One region of the Ornithinibacillus xuwenensis genome, then DNA from elsewhere that is predicted to be linked to it. Evidence: riboswitches for the same ligand, from Rfam matches in the RefSeq annotation. Region 1 holds a riboswitch; each other region holds the start of a gene.

Region 1 (4,190 bases):
TTCTATCAACAAATTGTCAAAGGTGGCATCATTTTACTAGCAGTTTTACTTGATCGTCGCCAAAGCAAATAGGTTTTAATGATGTTTCAATAAACATCTTAAAATAAAAAAACACTTTTACTTATAGGGAGGAAACAAAAATGATGAAATGGCTTAAATCTTTAGGTCTTGTAACACTTTTATTGGTAGTTTTAGCAGCATGTTCAACGGAAGCACCTGGATCAGATGATTCAGATGATACTAGTGAAGGTTCTGGTGATAGTGATGTGAAAATCGGTCTATCGGTTTCTACACTAAATAACCCATTTTTTGTAACATTACGTGATGGGGCTGAAGCGGCTGCTAAGGAAGCTGGTTATGAAATTGTTGTTTCCGATGCACAAGATGACCCTTCAACACAGTTAAGTGATATTGAAGATTTATTACAACAAGATATTGATGTATTGCTTGTAAATCCAGTAGATTCTGATGCAATTGTTAGTGCTGTTGAGTTAGCAAATGATGCAGGAGTTCCAGTAATTACAGTTGACAGAAGTGCTGCTGGTGGAGAAATTGTAACGCATATCGCTTCTGACAACGTTGCAGGTGGAGAAATGGCTGGAGAATTCATTGCAGAAAAATTAGGAAATGAAGGAAATATAGTAGAACTAGAAGGTATACCTGGGGCTTCTGCAACACGTGAACGTGGAGAAGGATTCCACAATATTGTAGATGCGATTGATGGCATTGAAGTGGTTGCAAACCAAACAGCTAATTTTGACCGAAGTGAAGGCCTAACTGTAATGGAAAATATTATCCAAAGTACAGACGGCATTAATGCAGTATTCGCTCATAACGATGAAATGGCATTAGGTGCACTTGAAGCCCTTGATGCACAAGGATTATTAGAAGACGTAATTGTAGTAGGATTTGATGCAACTGATGATGCAGTTGCTGCTGTAGACGAAGGTAGATTAGATGCTACTATTGCACAGCAACCCGCTCTAATTGGAGAATATGCTGTTGATGCTGCGGGTAAAGTGGTAAGCGGCGAAACAGTAGAAGAATTTATTCCTGTTGAACTAGAATTAGTATCACAATAATAACAACAGGTCAGCCTGAAGTGGTTGACCTGTTGTTTTATTTTTAATTCCAAACTTCCTTTGCTATATCAACTATAAATTTTAATTTTGCCCACTGTTCTTCCTCAGATAATTTATTTCCGTGATGTGTAGAGGAAAAACCACATTGAGGACTTAAGCATAATTGTTCGAGTGGAACAAATTCAGTAGCTGCATGAATTCGTTGTTTAATGTATGCTTTCTCCTCCAATTCGCCAAATTTGGAAGTTACTAAACCTAGTACGACTCTTGCTCCATCTGAAGGAATATAATCTAACGGTTTGAAGGTACCCGAACGCTCATCATCGTATTCTAAGAAAAATCCATTAACCTTTTCTTTAGCAAATAACGTAGGAGCGATAAATGCATAACTACCTTCAAATGCCCATCTAGATTCGTAGTTTCCGCGGCATAAATGTGTCGTAACATATAAATCCTCGGGTTTATCTTCCAGTACGCCATTTACCACCCGCAGAGCTAAGTCTATCAATTCTTCTCTTGTCAGCTCTTGCTCATATGCTATTAAATTTTCCGTGTTTAAGCCTGCAATATACACATCATCAAATTGTAAATACCTTACACCAGCATCATAGAATGCTCGTAAAGCATCACGATAGGCATGAATAATATCATCAGCATATTCATCTATATTAGGGTATACAGCGATATTTCGAATTCCTCGGTGAAAAAGCTGATTAGGACTAGGTATGGTTTGTTTTGCAACTGCTCTCCCACCAACAATTTCATTGAATTCAATAAAATCTCTTATAAAAGGGTGATCTGGATTAAACGAGATTTTTCCAATGTTGCGTACATCATATGGTTCGGTTTCTATCCCTTCAAATAGAATACCTCTTTCAGGTACAAAACCCTCAAATCCATTAAGATTCTCCAAAAAGTCTAAGTGCCACCAAGAACGTCGGAATTCACCATCGGTTACAAGCTCTAGCCCAACTTCAATTTGCTTATCAACAATGCGTTTGATTTCCGTAGTCTCTACATCCCGGAGTTCACTTGCAGAAATAGTTCCATTGTTAAATTTTTTTCTTGCTTTTAGTAAATTATTTGGTCTTAATAAGCTTCCAACGTGGTCTGCTCGAAAGGGTACTTTATTCTTTATTTTGCTCATCATTATTCCTTCTTTCTATATATTATGGTAGTAATGCAAATGAACGTACTGGGAAGCCAGACGCTTTTTCAACTTTTGGTACGATATTAAAGATGACTGCACCATTTGCAGGTAATTTATCTAAATTTGTTAGTAATTCTACTTGATATGTATCTTGTTCTAGTACATAATACTCTCCTAATAGTGCACCATTCTTTCGGTAGTCAACAGCTGAGTCAGTATCAAACGTTTCATGGCCAATAGCTTTAATTTGTCTTTCTTCAAATAAAAATTGTAAGGCATCTATGCCCCATCCAGGTGCATGCGGATTTCCATTAGAATCTTTATTATTGAATAAATCATGATTGGGCCATCGTTTGCTCCAGTCAGTTCGAAGCGCAACAAACGTATCAGGTTCAATTTTTCCATTTTCAGCTTCAAACTGAAGGATATCATCTACTGATAACGTAAAGTCATTATTTAAAGCAGCTTCTTTGGACTTATCGATCACTATTAATGGTAATACAAGTTCCTTTAGCTCTAATTCTTCCAAATAACGTTTGTTCTGAACAAAGTGAATTGGGGCATCCAAATGGGTTCCATATTGTCCAGGAATAGTAAAACTTTGTGCAAAAAAGCCATCCTCATGTGTAAATAGAGTTTTGAATTCTGCTGATTCAAATGCTGAAAAATGTGGAGAAGTTGGCCCAAACGTATGGGTTAAGTCAATCCACTTCTTTTCTTTTAGAACGTTGATAGCTGTTCGTAACTCGTTTACCGTTTGCAAGTTATTCTTAGTCATACAATCACCTCATTTTATTTTTGAACAACTAAAAAACCTCTTCTTAAAAATAAGAAGAGGTTAACATACAAATCTCGCTATCTCTTCTTATCTTCAAGCATTACGCTTCTGGAATTGGCACAGTACTCTTAAGAGTCCGCTGCCGAGGCTTCAAAGGGCCAGTCCCTCCACCTCTCTGGATAAGAATTATCGGTAATTTAATTGTTAGTATATAATCTACACTCGTGATATTACGATGTCAAGAAGAAATTTCCAAGAAAATGAAAATTATGATGAATATGACATAATATACTGTTATGATTATCTTAGCAGAAAATTGATGAACAAAGGTGGGAATAGGATGGCTCCGTTAAACGCGGATGAAAGACGTGAGATATTCAGAGAAGAACTACATAAGCTGGTGAAGGCAAATTACGTAACTTTAAATTTGGCAGCACGAATCATCAATGCGCATGCGAAGTATTATACGACAATACCGAAAGTGGAACAACAAAGACCAGCAGTACAACAAAAAACACCAATTGAACAGCAACAACCAATTAATCAACAAAAATCTCAAGAGCCACAATTGAATCAATCGATAAAGGAGAACAAGTCACAAGTTAGACAGCAGTTGGATCCTGTAAGCCAAGAGCAAGAGACATCGAGTGGTTTAGCGCCACGACCGGTTATGGCTCCCAAGCAGAAGGATCCATTGACAGCTCAACAGGTTCGAGAACGGAATATTACGTGGGCACTTAACTTAGGTGTTATTCTACTTTTGTTAGGAGGTCTCGTACTCGCTACTAGTACCTGGGAAACACTTGGGAATTGGACTAAGACAGGCTTAATCTCACTTGTTTCGGTGCTGTTTTTTGGATTGGCATGGTTAACGAATCGAGTACTACATATTAAGAAAACAGCGCTTGCTTTCTTAATCCTAGGAAGTTTATTTCTCCCAATCGTGATTGTATCAGCAGGGTATTTTGAATTATTTGGTACATATTTATCCTTCTCTGGCGAAGGGAAATACTTATTTGGTGCAATCGGAACACTTGTTGTGTTACCAATATATATATTCTTTGCTTTTAGACTAGCATCACGACTATTTGTTTGGTTTTCATATGTGTTTATTAGTGTATTTATCGGATTACTAATAGCAGCACTATATCTCCCAGTTGACGGGTTCTATCTCGGAATT
Region 2 (4,190 bases), on a different contig from region 1:
ATTGTAGAAAGCTTTGCGGTTTTTCCCCATCAAATCCAATTGCACCGTAAGCAAAATCATGAACGACACAAATCTGATGTTTTTTAGCTATTTCAATTGTTTCATCAAAAAATGATTTTGTCGCTATTGCCGAGGTTGGATTATTCGGGTAATTTAAGAACATTAATTTTGCTCGGTCTAAATCATGCTCACTTATCGCATGGTAATCTGGTAGGAAATCATTTTCCCTCTTCAACGGCATATAAGCTGTCTCAGCATTTGCCATTGCAATGCCAGACATATAGTCGGGATAACCAGGATCTGGAACGAGCGCAAGATCTCCCGCATTTAGTAAGCACTGACTAATCTCTACTAAACCTGTTTTGGCACCGAATAAAATAGCAACCTCTGTATTTGGATCAATTTCCACTTGGTATTCACGTTTATAAAATTCAGCGATTGCATCCTTCAGAAATTGTTGTCCACGAAAAGGCGAATACTTATGATATTGTGAGTTATCGGCTGCCGTTTTCAACTCCTCAACAATATGCTTCGGTGTTGGTAAGTCCGGATTTCCTTGACCAAGATTTATAATATCATGTCCTTCATTCGCTAGCATTTGAACCTTTTGAACGAGTTTAGCAAAGAACTGCTCTGGTAATCTTGTTAGCAATTCAGATTGTTTAAATTGATGCATTTCTTACCACGCTCCTAAACAGGTCTGTAAAATTCTAGTTACTAACTATAGTCATTAAATTCTAACTTGTAAAGAGTTTTTTTAAATTTAGAATTGTTGACAGAATGAAAAAGCGGTGGGATAATGCATTTCAAACATAGAATATACAATGAATAAATTACTCTTATCACGAGAAGGCGGAGGGAATGGCCCTATGAAGCCCGGCAACCGGTTGCTACGCAACACGGTGCTAAATCCTGCAAGATCCATTGCAAGATAAGAGGAGGAGCAAAAAGACAAATCAACCTCTCTTCCTCTCCTGGAAGAGAGGTTTTTTACGATATCAAGAGGGGGATTAGGATGGATGTCATTCGTGTAAAAGGCGCACCAAATTTATATCTTTGCTATGAAGGAGTACTTGACGATTTACCAAGCTTGTTAAACAAGCATCACTTTCAACGTCCTGCTATCATTCATGGAGAAGCTTCTTGGCAAGCGGCAAAGCCCTTTATTCACTTAGAAGAACCAGCCACGTACGTACAGTATCATGGGGATTGTACACATCAGGAAGTGGCAAGAGTTCGTGATGAAGCTTCGGTTGTAGATACAGATGTCATTATTGGAGTTGGTGGAGGGAAAGTATTAGATATTGCGAAAGCCACCGGCGATACCCTACATCTACCTGTTATCCTAGTTCCAACCTTAGCATCAAATTGTGCTGCTTGGACACCTTTAAGTGTGTTCTACGATAACGATGGAAATTTCTTAGAATACACTGTCTTCAACCAAAGCACCTATATGGTGTTAGTAGAGCCTAGAATAATCGTCCAATCACCAGTAGACTATCTACGTGCCGGTATTGGTGATACGATTGCAAAATGGTATGAGGCTGACGTCTTAACTCGTCATCTAGAATCCAAGCCCATACCTTTAGAGATTGCATTACATGCTGCAGGATTATGTCGAGATGTGCTGTTACGAGAAGGGAAAAATGCAATAACAGCCTTGTCCTCACAAGTGATTACACCCGAATTTTTACAAGTGGTCGAAACCATTATCATGGCTGGCGGTATGGTTGGTAGCTTCGGTGATCATTACGGGAGAATTTCTGGCGCTCATTCCATTCATAATGGCCTCACCTATGTAAATGAAACACATGATTATCTTCATGGTGATAAGGTTGCTTTCGGCGTGTTAGTACAACTAGCAATAGAGGATAGACTAGATGAAATTTCATTCCTTTTGCCGTATTATAAAGAACTAGAACTCCCCATTTCACTAGCAGAATTAGGTATACTAGAAAATAAAGCAGAGGCTATCAGCATTATTGCCCATGGAGCAACTAAACCTGGCGAGTCTATCCATTTAATGGGCATTTCTGACCGTACTATAGTTGAAAAAGCCATTTACAAGATTGAAAACCTTAAACCTAGATAGGAGAGATAGGATGGGATTAAACGTTTCCCTTATACAAATGGATATTAGTTTTGGCGATCCTAAAGCTAATTATGAGCATCTGAAGGAGCTATTTACTAGCTTCGAACATACGAAGCCTGATGTGGTTGTACTGCCTGAGCTATGGACAACAGGCTATGATTTGACCCGCTTAGATGAAATTGCTGACAAAGATGGACACAACTCTATTGACTTCCTCTCCAACCTTGCGTTAACATACAACACCAACATTGTTGGCGGCTCTATTGCTAAGAATGTAAATAATCAGTTTAGCAATACCTTACTCGTTGTGAACCAAGCGGGTAAGCTGATTAAGGAATACAGTAAAGCACATCTATTTCGTCTCATGAATGAAGAAAAGCATCTTATTGAAGGAAATGAAAATGGGAGTTTTACACTTGCAGGACAAAAAAGCGCTGGTGTTATTTGTTACGATATTCGTTTTCCTGAATGGATTCGTACGCACATGCTTGATGAAACAAAGATTCTCTATGTCGTTGCCGAATGGCCAAAGCCGAGAATCGACCATTGGAGAGCTCTCTTAATTAGTCGTGCCATTGAAAATCAATGCTTTGTAATAGCGTGTAACCGAATTGGTTCTGATCCAAATAACCAATTTGGTGGGCATTCTATTATTATTGGCCCATGGGGAGAAATCATTGCAGAAGCTGGAGAAGACGAAACCATTCTCCAAGCCAAGATTGATATCAACCAAGTGGATGAAGTTCGAAATACGATACCGATTTTTAAGGATCGTCGACCGGATATTTACCGATTGTAAGCGATATAGTGGGGCATGATAATCATTCGTTATGCACATAACTGTCCAAACAAAAACAAGAGCGCTTGGAACTCAAAATTGCAGCGTTCTTGTTTTTAATTTCAAATTAATAAAACTATAAAAGACTTTCTATTTCTATGATTTCATCGTGAATGAATTTCTCTAATTTCAATGCCAAATCATCCAATTGATTAATTTCCGTGACAATATAGAGATTAGCACTCATAGAATATGGGGCTTCTTGCTTGTTATCCACCTTAACTTCAATTCCTCCCATTCCTCTTTTACTATCTTGAAGGAAAAATCGCATTGATAAGAAGTGTGTCGTATTTTCCGTTTCATGTCCCGTTACCCAGATAAACTCATTCTTACCCAAAAAATTTGTGAAGTTAGCGATACCATTTTTCAACTCTTCTAATTGTCCATTGTTTAAATATATATCGATTTCGACATTGCAATCACTGCCATATAAACATAGCCTCACTTCAAAGAAATCGACATCTGTCCATATTTTTTTCATGATAAATCTTGGATTAGCCATACTACTCACAACCTATCCTTCTTAATTAATAATCATCTTCAAATTCCTTGAACTGTTTCCATATATAATTTCCTGTTTTTGTGTCAAAACCAGAAAGCTCTTTATACCATAGGAATTCATTTTCACCTAAATCTGTCTGAACTTGATTTAGAACTTTTCGTACAAACGCAATATGCTTCTTTAGAGCTTCTTTAATTTCTGGATAATCTTTCTCTTCATCAATATTCTTTTTTAATTCTTGATAGTGCTTAGAAATATAGTTAATCTGTGTACCAATTATCATTATCTTACCACTCATATCATGATAATGTTGCGCAATCGCTTCTAAATTACCAATATGCTTCTCCAAGAGAATATCACCATTTTCCTCTTGTAAGGTTTTTATCCAAAAATCAACATCATCTTCCCTCAAATGAAATAAGGTTTGAGCTATAGTAACTTGATAGTCAATTCCAATTTTAACTTTATATCCCAGATTCTCTTTATAAAGATGATAATTCATGTAAATGGATGAGACCAACACGATAAGTAGCCCGTATACCATTATCTTTTTTGTCGTTAACTTATTTTTCTCCATTTTCCCCACCTTGATCGATTAATCTTTAAAGAATTATTAAGCTCCCATATCTCATACTATTATAATAAAAAAACGACCAATTTAATGATCGTCTGTTCACCGAGTTACTTCATGACCCTTTTATGAGTTATTTGTCTCTAAAAGGTCTGAATCGAAGGATAGCATTATGCTCCTGTTCTTT
Region 3 (4,190 bases), on a different contig from region 1:
TTTAATTTACTTTTGATTTGTAAATGATAATAGTTCATTAACTTTATCGGTTTTTTCCCACGGGAATTCTACATCCGTTCTACCAAAATGACCATAAGCAGCAGTTTCTTTATAAATCGGACGTTGTAAATCTAACATGCGAATGATTCCGGCTGGCCTTAAATCAAAAATATCGCGGACAGCTTTTACTAACGCTTCTTCATTTACAACACCGGTACCAAATGTGTTAATGGAAATAGAAACTGGCTCCGCAACGCCAATCGCATAAGCGAGCTGTACCTCACAAGAGTCTGCTAGTTTTGCTGCTACAATGTTTTTCGCAACGTAACGGGCCGCATACGCAGCTGAACGGTCTACTTTAGTTGCATCCTTACCACTGAATGCACCCCCACCATGACGAGCATATCCACCATAGGTATCCACAATGATTTTTCTACCGGTTAAACCAGCATCGCCTTGTGGGCCACCTATCACAAATCGACCTGTTGGATTAATAAAATACTTTGTCTCTTCATCCAATAGGTTTGTAGGAACAACTGGTTTTATCACATGTTCCAATAAGTCTTTCTCAATTTGTTCTAATGTTATATCTTGATGATGCTGGGTTGAGATTACAATCGTATCCACACGAACTGGTTGATCCTGTTCGTCATATTCAATCGTAACCTGTGTTTTTCCATCTGGGCGAAGATATGCAAGTGTTTCATCTTTTCTTACATCTGCCAATCGCTTCGAAAGTTTATGTGCTAATGATATTGGTAAAGGCATTAACTCTTTTGTTTCATTACAAGCAAATCCAAACATCAAGCCTTGGTCACCAGCACCAATCGCATCAATCTCTCCCTCGGTCAATTTTCCTTGACGGGCTTCTAATGCTTGATTCACCCCACCAGCAATATCCGGTGATTGTTCATCAATTGCTGTTAAAACTGCACAAGTATCAGCATCAAAGCCATATTTTGCACGGGTATACCCAATGTCCTTTATGGTCTGTCTCACAACTGCAGGAATATCAACATAAGTTGACGTGGTGATTTCACCAGCAACTAATACCAGTCCTGTTGTTACAGTTGTTTCACAAGCAACACGTGCTGCTGGATCCTTTGATAAGATTTCATCTAAAATTGCATCGGAAATTTGGTCGCAAATTTTGTCCGGATGCCCTTCTGTTACTGACTCCGAAGTAAATAATCGTCGATTTTTAGCCATTAGGCTAAATCCTCCCTTTATATAGTGGTACGGAACTCCATATCTATCAGTATTATATCCCAATCAACAAAAAAAAGCCTTTCCTTCGTTCCTGAGGAAAGGGGTTTTCAGCCTTTCGCTCTTATTGTTCAAGGAATTTTCCTTGCATCAGGTTAGCACCTTTTCACATGGTGTGATGGTTGCCGGGCTTCATTGGGTCTGTCCCTCCGCCGACTCTGAATAAGAGAGTATCCGCTCATAGTTTAGGTTAACCGAATTAATTGTCCAATGTCAACTCATATTATCGCTGTCACATATAGTAAAAAAGATAATAAAATAAAAAATAATAATTAGTATACACCATTATTTTAAATGTGTTATACTAATGGAAGATTTCAGATGCTTTTGTTATGGAAAGGAAGTCTTTCCTAAATATTCCATCATAAAGGAAGGTAATTATAATGAATACGGTAATGAAAACTTCATTATTAGAAGAGCTTTTATCACAACAAAATATTCAAAACAATTTATCTGTTGCTAGTTTAGTTGAGAAAATTCTATCGAGAAAAGAAGGAACTTTAACTGATACCGGAGCTGTTCTTGCGACAACCGGAAAATATACTGGTCGTTCTCCAAAGGACAAATTTATTATCAGAGATTCTATATCCGAAGATAAAGTTGATTGGGGAAATGTAAACCAACCAATCGATGAAGCAGTATTTGAAAAATTATATGCAAAAGTTATCGCTCACTTAAAGGAAAAAGATGAGGTCTTTGTTTTTAATGGTTTCGCTGGTGCTGATAAAAACTACCGATTACCAATTCAAGTTATCAATGAGTTTGCTTGGCATAATTTATTTGCCCGACAATTATTTATTCGTCCTACTGAAGAAGAGTTAACAGCTCATCAACCATCATTTACAGTAATTTCTGCTCCTTCGTTTAAGGCAGAACCAAGTATCGATGGGACAAATTCAGAAGCCTTCATACTTGTTTCATTTAAACATAAAGTAATATTAATTGGTGGTACAGAATACGCTGGAGAAATTAAGAAATCCATATTCTCGATTATGAACTACTTATTACCTGAACAAAACATTCTTTCCATGCATTGCTCAGCAAACGTTGGAAATGAAGGAGATGTAGCATTATTTTTTGGACTATCAGGTACGGGTAAAACCACCTTATCAGCAGATCCATATCGCCGGCTAGTTGGTGATGACGAGCATGCATGGAGTTCTAGAGGTGTATTTAATATAGAGGGCGGCTGCTATGCTAAATGTATTAATTTATCAGAAGAGAAAGAGCCACAAATCTTTAATGCCATCAGATTTGGTTCAGTACTAGAAAATGTTGTGATGGACGATAAATCTCGTATTCCAAACTATGAAAATACATCTTTAACCGAAAATACGAGAGCTGCCTATCCATTAGAGCATATCGATAATATTGTAAACCCAAGTATCGCGGGACATCCGAATACGATTATTTTTCTTACAGCAGACGCATCTGGTACATTACCACCAATTAGTAAGTTAACCAGAGAGCAAGCAATGTACCACTTCCTTAGCGGATATACAAGTAAACTTGCTGGAACAGAAAGAGGAGTAACAGAACCTGAAGCTACTTTCTCAGCCTGCTTCGGTGCACCATTCCTTCCATTAGCACCGGCTACGTATGCGAAAATGCTTGGAGAAAAAATTGACCAGTACGATACAAATGTTTTCTTGATCAATACCGGATGGACTGGCGGTTCTTATGGTATTGGAAGTCGTATTAAGCTTTCTTATACAAGAGCAATGGTCCACGCAGCACTTGAAGGAGAGCTGAACCATGTTGAAACAACCAAAGATGAGATCTTCGGATTAGACATACCTACTCAAGTAGCAGGGGTACCTGATGAAATATTAGTTCCTAAAAATACATGGCGTGACAAACAGGCTTATGAAGAGCAAGCAAAGGAACTTGCACTTAAGTTCCATGAGAATTTCAAGAAATTTTCAGATGCCAGCGCGGAAATTGCTAAAGCTGGTCCAACCTATCAAAATCGATAAGCTACCATTATCATGTCCTCATCCCAAGAGGGTTTATATATTAAATGCAGCAACAATTAGCTGCCATCAATAGTTGAATTTTCAACACCCGACCTATTATTAGGTCGGTTTTTTTATATTCCACCCTTCACCCTATCTTAAACTAGGCATTCACACATTTTTTCACATTGCATAAAATGTTTAGACAAAATATCTGATATTGAAAGGATCGAGCATCATGAGAAAAATAAAACATCTTTCGTTTGTATCATGTGTTGTGCTTATTTTTCTATCCGCATGTGGATCTAGTGAAAATACAACCATTAAAGTAGGAGAAGTAACACGTTCCTTATTTTATGCACCACAATATGTTGCAATAGAGAAAGGCTTCTTTGAAGAAGAAGGTTTAGATGTTGAACTTCAAACGACTTGGGGCGGAGATAAAACGATGACAGCTTTGTTATCAGACGGCGTTGACGTTGCACTAGTTGGATCAGAAACGTCTATCTATGTTTATGCACAGGATTCTAATGATTTCGCAGTGAATTTTGCTCAGCTTACCCAGACTGACGGTACATTTCTAGTTGCAAAGGAGCCTCATCCCAATTTTGAATGGGAGGATTTAGCAGGAACAAATTTCCTTGGCCAACGAAAAGGCGGTATGCCTCAAATGGTTGGTGAGTATGTACTAAAACAACACGGTATTAATCCCCAAAATGATTTAAGCCTACACCAAAATATTGAATTCGCGAATATTCCAGGAGCATTTTTATCTGGTGATTATGAGTATGTACAATTATTTGAACCAACTGCCAGCGTTTTTGAAAAAGAAGGAAATGGGCATGTTGTCGCATCATTTGGTGAAGAGTCTGGCCATGTTCCATATACCGTATTTATGTCAAAGCAAAGCTATCTTGAAGCTAACAAAGAAAATATTGAAAAGTTCACAAGCGCGATTTACAAAGCCCA
Region 4 (4,190 bases), on a different contig from region 1:
TACTTCAGTACCCTCTGGAATTTCATCAACACTAGTAATACCTTTTGAATAAATCCCCATTGGTTCTACATGAATACCACCTAAGTTAACTAAATCATATGCTTTGTCAGGATCAGTTGTTTCATCTTCAAAAAATGGAATATGTTGGAAATAATTTGCGTCGATAGTACCTTCATTTAAGTCAAGATTTGGTAAGCTATAATCGGAATACTCTTCAATTTCAATTTTTATACCTTCTTCTTCAAGAATTGGCTTAGCTTCTTCTAAAATTTCTGCATGGGGCGTACTTGTTGCACCAATTTTTATTACTTCCTCTTCATCACCACAAGCGGCCAATAAACCTACAAACAATATAGATAATACAAATAATAATTTCTTCATGAATAATATCTCCCTTTTTTTAGTTTTTGTGTCTAGCTATAAAGCGTTCAATCATTTGGAATTGCAAATGGACACTTACCTCTTTCTTTATTATCTTTTATCCATCTTATTCGTTATGAAATCACCAATAAATTGGAATATAAAAACAATAATCACAATTAGTACGGTACAAACAAATACGACATCAAAATCACGACGCATAAAACCATGGAAATAAGCAAAATCCCCTAGTCCACCTGCCCCGATAACTCCTGCAACAGCTGTATATCCTATTAAAGCAATGGCTGTGACGGTTATTCCGGAGACAAGGGCCGGCATCGATTCCGGCAACAAAACTTTAAAAATAATTGTTTTTGTTTTTGCCCCCATGGATTGCGCTGCTTCAATTACACCTTTATTTACTTCACGTAAACCTATCTCTACTAACCTCGCATAAAAAGGTGCTGAACCTATAATCAATGCTGGTAAGGCAGCATTCGGACCTCTAATTGTACCAATTAGCATCTTGGTGAATGGAATTAATAACAGAATTAATACGATAAACGGTATTGCTCTAAAAATATTTACTACGGAAGCAACAATAAGATTTACTCCTTTGTTTTGCCAAAGACCACCATTTGAAGTTAGGTATAGTAATAGTCCTAGTAATACACCAAAAATCACAGTTCCTACCAGAGCCAATAACGTCATATAGAACGTTTCTCCAGTTGCTACGATTAAATCCTCCAAAACGACATTTGGAAATAATTCCTTAAGCATGTGTCAAAACCTCCACTTCAACTGAGGTTTCTTCTTTAATAAAGCCAATGGTATTGTTTATTTCATTAGGCTCACCGTTGATTTGAACAATCAACGTACCATAAGCTCCAAGCTTGGTTTGTGTAATCTTTCCTTGTAAGATATTGACTTCTATTTGAAACTCCCTAGAAATCTTACTGATTAGTGCTTGGTTTGCAGACTCACCAACAAAATGTAATCGAACTACCAGACCACTTGAATAAACCTCTAATAACTGATTATGATCACCATCAGGATCTCCCATTACTTGCTCAACGAATTTTCTCGTAACAGGCTTATTCGGTTTTAAGAAAACATCTAATACTTCACCTTGCTCGACAACTTTTCCGTTCTCCATAACCGCAACACGATTACAAATTTTTCGAATTACATGCATTTCATGTGTAATGAGAATAATAGTCAAGCCTAATCGTTCGTTGATATCGACGAGTAAATCTAATATGGAATCCGTGGTTTCTGGGTCTAGAGCAGAGGTTGCTTCGTCACACAATAGTACCTTCGGATTATTCGCCAAAGCCCTCGCAATACCAACTCGTTGCTTCTGACCTCCGCTAAGCTGGGCAGGATAAGCATTCTCTCTTCCTTTTAACCCAACTAAATCAACTAATTCACTAACCCGTTTCTTTCTTTCTTCCATCGGTACGCCTGCGATTTCAAGTGGAAAAGCAATATTTTCACTTACCGTCCTAGACCAAAGTAAATTAAAATGCTGGAAAATCATTCCTATATCTTGCCTAGCAATTCGAAGTTTTTTTTTACTCATGGCTGTTATCTCTTCGCCATGGATCGTTATTTTACCATTCGTCGGTTCTTCTAACCGATTCAATAGCCTAATAAATGTACTCTTTCCAGCTCCACTATAACCAATTACCCCAAATATATCGCCATCATGTATGGTTAAGCTCATGTCATCTACAGCAGTAATATTTTTTTGCTTAAGCCGAAATACTTTCGAAAGTCCTTCTATCGATATCACAAACATCCCTCCTCTACCTATAATGTGTACAAAAACCAATAAAAAAACGCCTTTCTGTAAGAGAACAGAAAGACGTAATAAATTATATCTTCACGTTCTCTCATCTTTCAAAGCAAAATGCTTTGTAGGACTTGGCACCTTTTTCAAACTAAAAGTTTGAAGGTTGCCGCGGTATCATAGGGCCTTTCCCTCCACCGCTCTGGATAAGAGTTAATCATTATTCGATTTTTGATAAAACTAACTATAGCATCGTGCACTTTTTGTGTCAATACCATTCTATAAATTATTTATTATTTTTCGTTAAACAATTCAGGTTGATAGTTAAATAGATAACGATAAATATTTGGTATCGAGTGAAATGCATATACCTTCTCCTGAACTTTATTCTCCTTTTTGATGAGGAGACACGGGACACTTTCAATCTTATTATCTCGCATAAAATCAGGATACAGGGATGCATTCATCCTATAAAAAATATCCTGTTTATGTACCGATTCTATCTTATCAAGCATTGTCTTAGCCACCTGACAAGTGCCACAAAATGGTGTGTATATATAGATTAAATATTCTCGCTCTTGTAATGTATCCGTTGTAACTTCTTGCAAAAAATCACCTACTTGTAAGCTAAACTAAATAGAGAGGGTTAACAGCAATTTGCTTCCCAAGTAGCAGCATTGCTAAAATACGTTCCGGAGTTGCTGCTACCTCACGATATTCACTACTCACATAAATGTGTTCAGCATGAGGAAGCTCTAATGCAAGCTGTTTACGGAGCTTCATTCCAGAATGATCCTCGTCCACTAAAATATAAACGTCTTTTTCATCCAATTGATAGGACTCTAGCAATTCATCAAAACGCTCCACATCGAACGTTCCATTAGTACAAATAATGGTAACTTGATCGTCAATAACCTTCTCTAGTTGTTTTTTATCTGTTAATCCTTCAACTATTATCACTCGATCATTAAGATGTTTCATGATAGATCCCCCTCAGTGGTTAGAAAATAGGCGGCCGAAGGAAGAGATTGCCCGTTTTTAGCATAGCTATACATTCTCATCTGCAAATAAAGCTGACTTTAATCCTGAAAAGGTTAAAGCCAGCTTTCATGATATTTGTTAGTCTTGCTCAATAAGATTTTTATATGCTTCTGGTGAAAGTAATTTTTCAAGCTCAGATTCATCCGAAAGTTCTAATACAATCATCCAGGCATTTTCGTATGGAGATTCATTTACTGATTCAGGACTATCTTCAAGCTCGCTATTTACTTCAACAATTTTACCACTAACAGGAGCATATAACTCAGAAACTGTTTTTACAGATTCAACACTACCAAATGGTTCATCAGCTTTTATCTCTTCTCCTACTTCTGGTAGTTCGACAAACACGATATCTCCTAGCTCATCCTGTGCAAAATCTGTAATTCCAATACGCACAGTATTACCTTCTTTTTTTACCCATTCATGTTCTTGTGAATATAATAGATCGTTTGGTAAGCTCATTAATATCCCTCCGTATTTGATTGTAAATTAACTATACAAGCTAAGCTTGTATTATGCTAGTATTTTAGCTTTATTTAGTTGACCAATACTTCTGAAAGTCTTCCTCTCTAAATCCGACCGTTACTTTATTTCCATCTGTTACAATTGGTCGTTTAATGAGCATCCCATCACTTGCTAATAACGCAGCCATCTCTTCCGTAGTAGCATCCTGTATTTTCTCTTTAATATTCAATTCTCGATACTTTTTTCCACTCGTATTAAAAAATTTCTTAGCAGGAAGTTCACTCTGATTTATTAATGTTTCTAACATTTCTTTGGAAGGTGTTTCTTCCACAATATGTATGCTGTTATAGTCGACGTTATGCTCATCGAACCATTTCTTTGCTTTTTTACATGTACCACAGTTTGGATACCAGTAAAATGTAAGTGCCATAGCCACCCCTCCTTATTCACAACTATTTTACCATGATTTGTTGTGAAATATAAGATAATTAGGAGTAATTTGTCGTCTATCTAAAATTATTTTTATATACTA

The links. A riboswitch is a leader RNA that binds a small molecule or an ion and turns the genes downstream of it on or off. The one in region 1 is predicted to bind S-adenosylmethionine.
Region 2: linked by a shared signal. The riboswitch ahead of ABC228_RS13780 (iron-containing alcohol dehydrogenase family protein) and the one ahead of ABC228_RS11525 (cyclase family protein) in region 1 are both predicted to bind S-adenosylmethionine.
Region 3: linked by a shared signal. The riboswitch ahead of metK (methionine adenosyltransferase) and the one ahead of ABC228_RS11525 (cyclase family protein) in region 1 are both predicted to bind S-adenosylmethionine.
Region 4: linked by a shared signal. The riboswitch ahead of ABC228_RS14470 (methionine ABC transporter ATP-binding protein) and the one ahead of ABC228_RS11525 (cyclase family protein) in region 1 are both predicted to bind S-adenosylmethionine.

What each region holds. Positions count from the first base shown of each region.
Region 1 covers NZ_JBDIML010000003.1:416,904-421,093, reverse strand. Annotated here, with positions in the region: gene ABC228_RS11540 (ABC transporter permease subunit) at 1-72, shown strand, start outside; gene rbsB (ribose ABC transporter substrate-binding protein RbsB) at 141-1,082, shown strand; gene ABC228_RS11530 (5-methyltetrahydropteroyltriglutamate--homocysteine S-methyltransferase) at 1,126-2,229, opposite strand; gene ABC228_RS11525 (cyclase family protein) at 2,252-3,010, opposite strand; SAM riboswitch class I at 3,095-3,196, opposite strand; gene ABC228_RS11520 (hypothetical protein) at 3,351-4,190, shown strand, end outside.
Region 2 covers NZ_JBDIML010000004.1:211,573-215,762, reverse strand. Annotated here, with positions in the region: gene ABC228_RS13785 (pyridoxal phosphate-dependent aminotransferase) at 1-676, opposite strand, end outside; SAM riboswitch class I at 837-938, shown strand; gene ABC228_RS13780 (iron-containing alcohol dehydrogenase family protein) at 1,016-2,092, shown strand; gene ABC228_RS13775 (carbon-nitrogen family hydrolase) at 2,103-2,891, shown strand; gene ABC228_RS13770 (hypothetical protein) at 3,007-3,432, opposite strand; gene ABC228_RS13765 (hypothetical protein) at 3,458-4,009, opposite strand; gene ABC228_RS13760 (Imm63 family immunity protein) at 4,137-4,190, opposite strand, start outside.
Region 3 covers NZ_JBDIML010000005.1:5,323-9,512, forward strand. Annotated here, with positions in the region: gene metK (methionine adenosyltransferase) at 7-1,209, opposite strand; SAM riboswitch class I at 1,328-1,435, opposite strand; gene pckA (phosphoenolpyruvate carboxykinase (ATP)) at 1,650-3,242, shown strand; gene ABC228_RS14135 (ABC transporter substrate-binding protein) at 3,460-4,190, shown strand, end outside.
Region 4 covers NZ_JBDIML010000005.1:74,074-78,263, forward strand. Annotated here, with positions in the region: gene ABC228_RS14460 (MetQ/NlpA family ABC transporter substrate-binding protein) at 1-381, opposite strand, end outside; gene ABC228_RS14465 (methionine ABC transporter permease) at 472-1,140, opposite strand; gene ABC228_RS14470 (methionine ABC transporter ATP-binding protein) at 1,133-2,155, opposite strand; SAM riboswitch class I at 2,253-2,365, opposite strand; gene ABC228_RS14475 (thioredoxin family protein) at 2,446-2,760, opposite strand; gene ABC228_RS14480 (toprim domain-containing protein) at 2,780-3,133, opposite strand; gene gcvH (glycine cleavage system protein GcvH) at 3,272-3,655, opposite strand; gene ABC228_RS14490 (arsenate reductase family protein) at 3,726-4,088, opposite strand.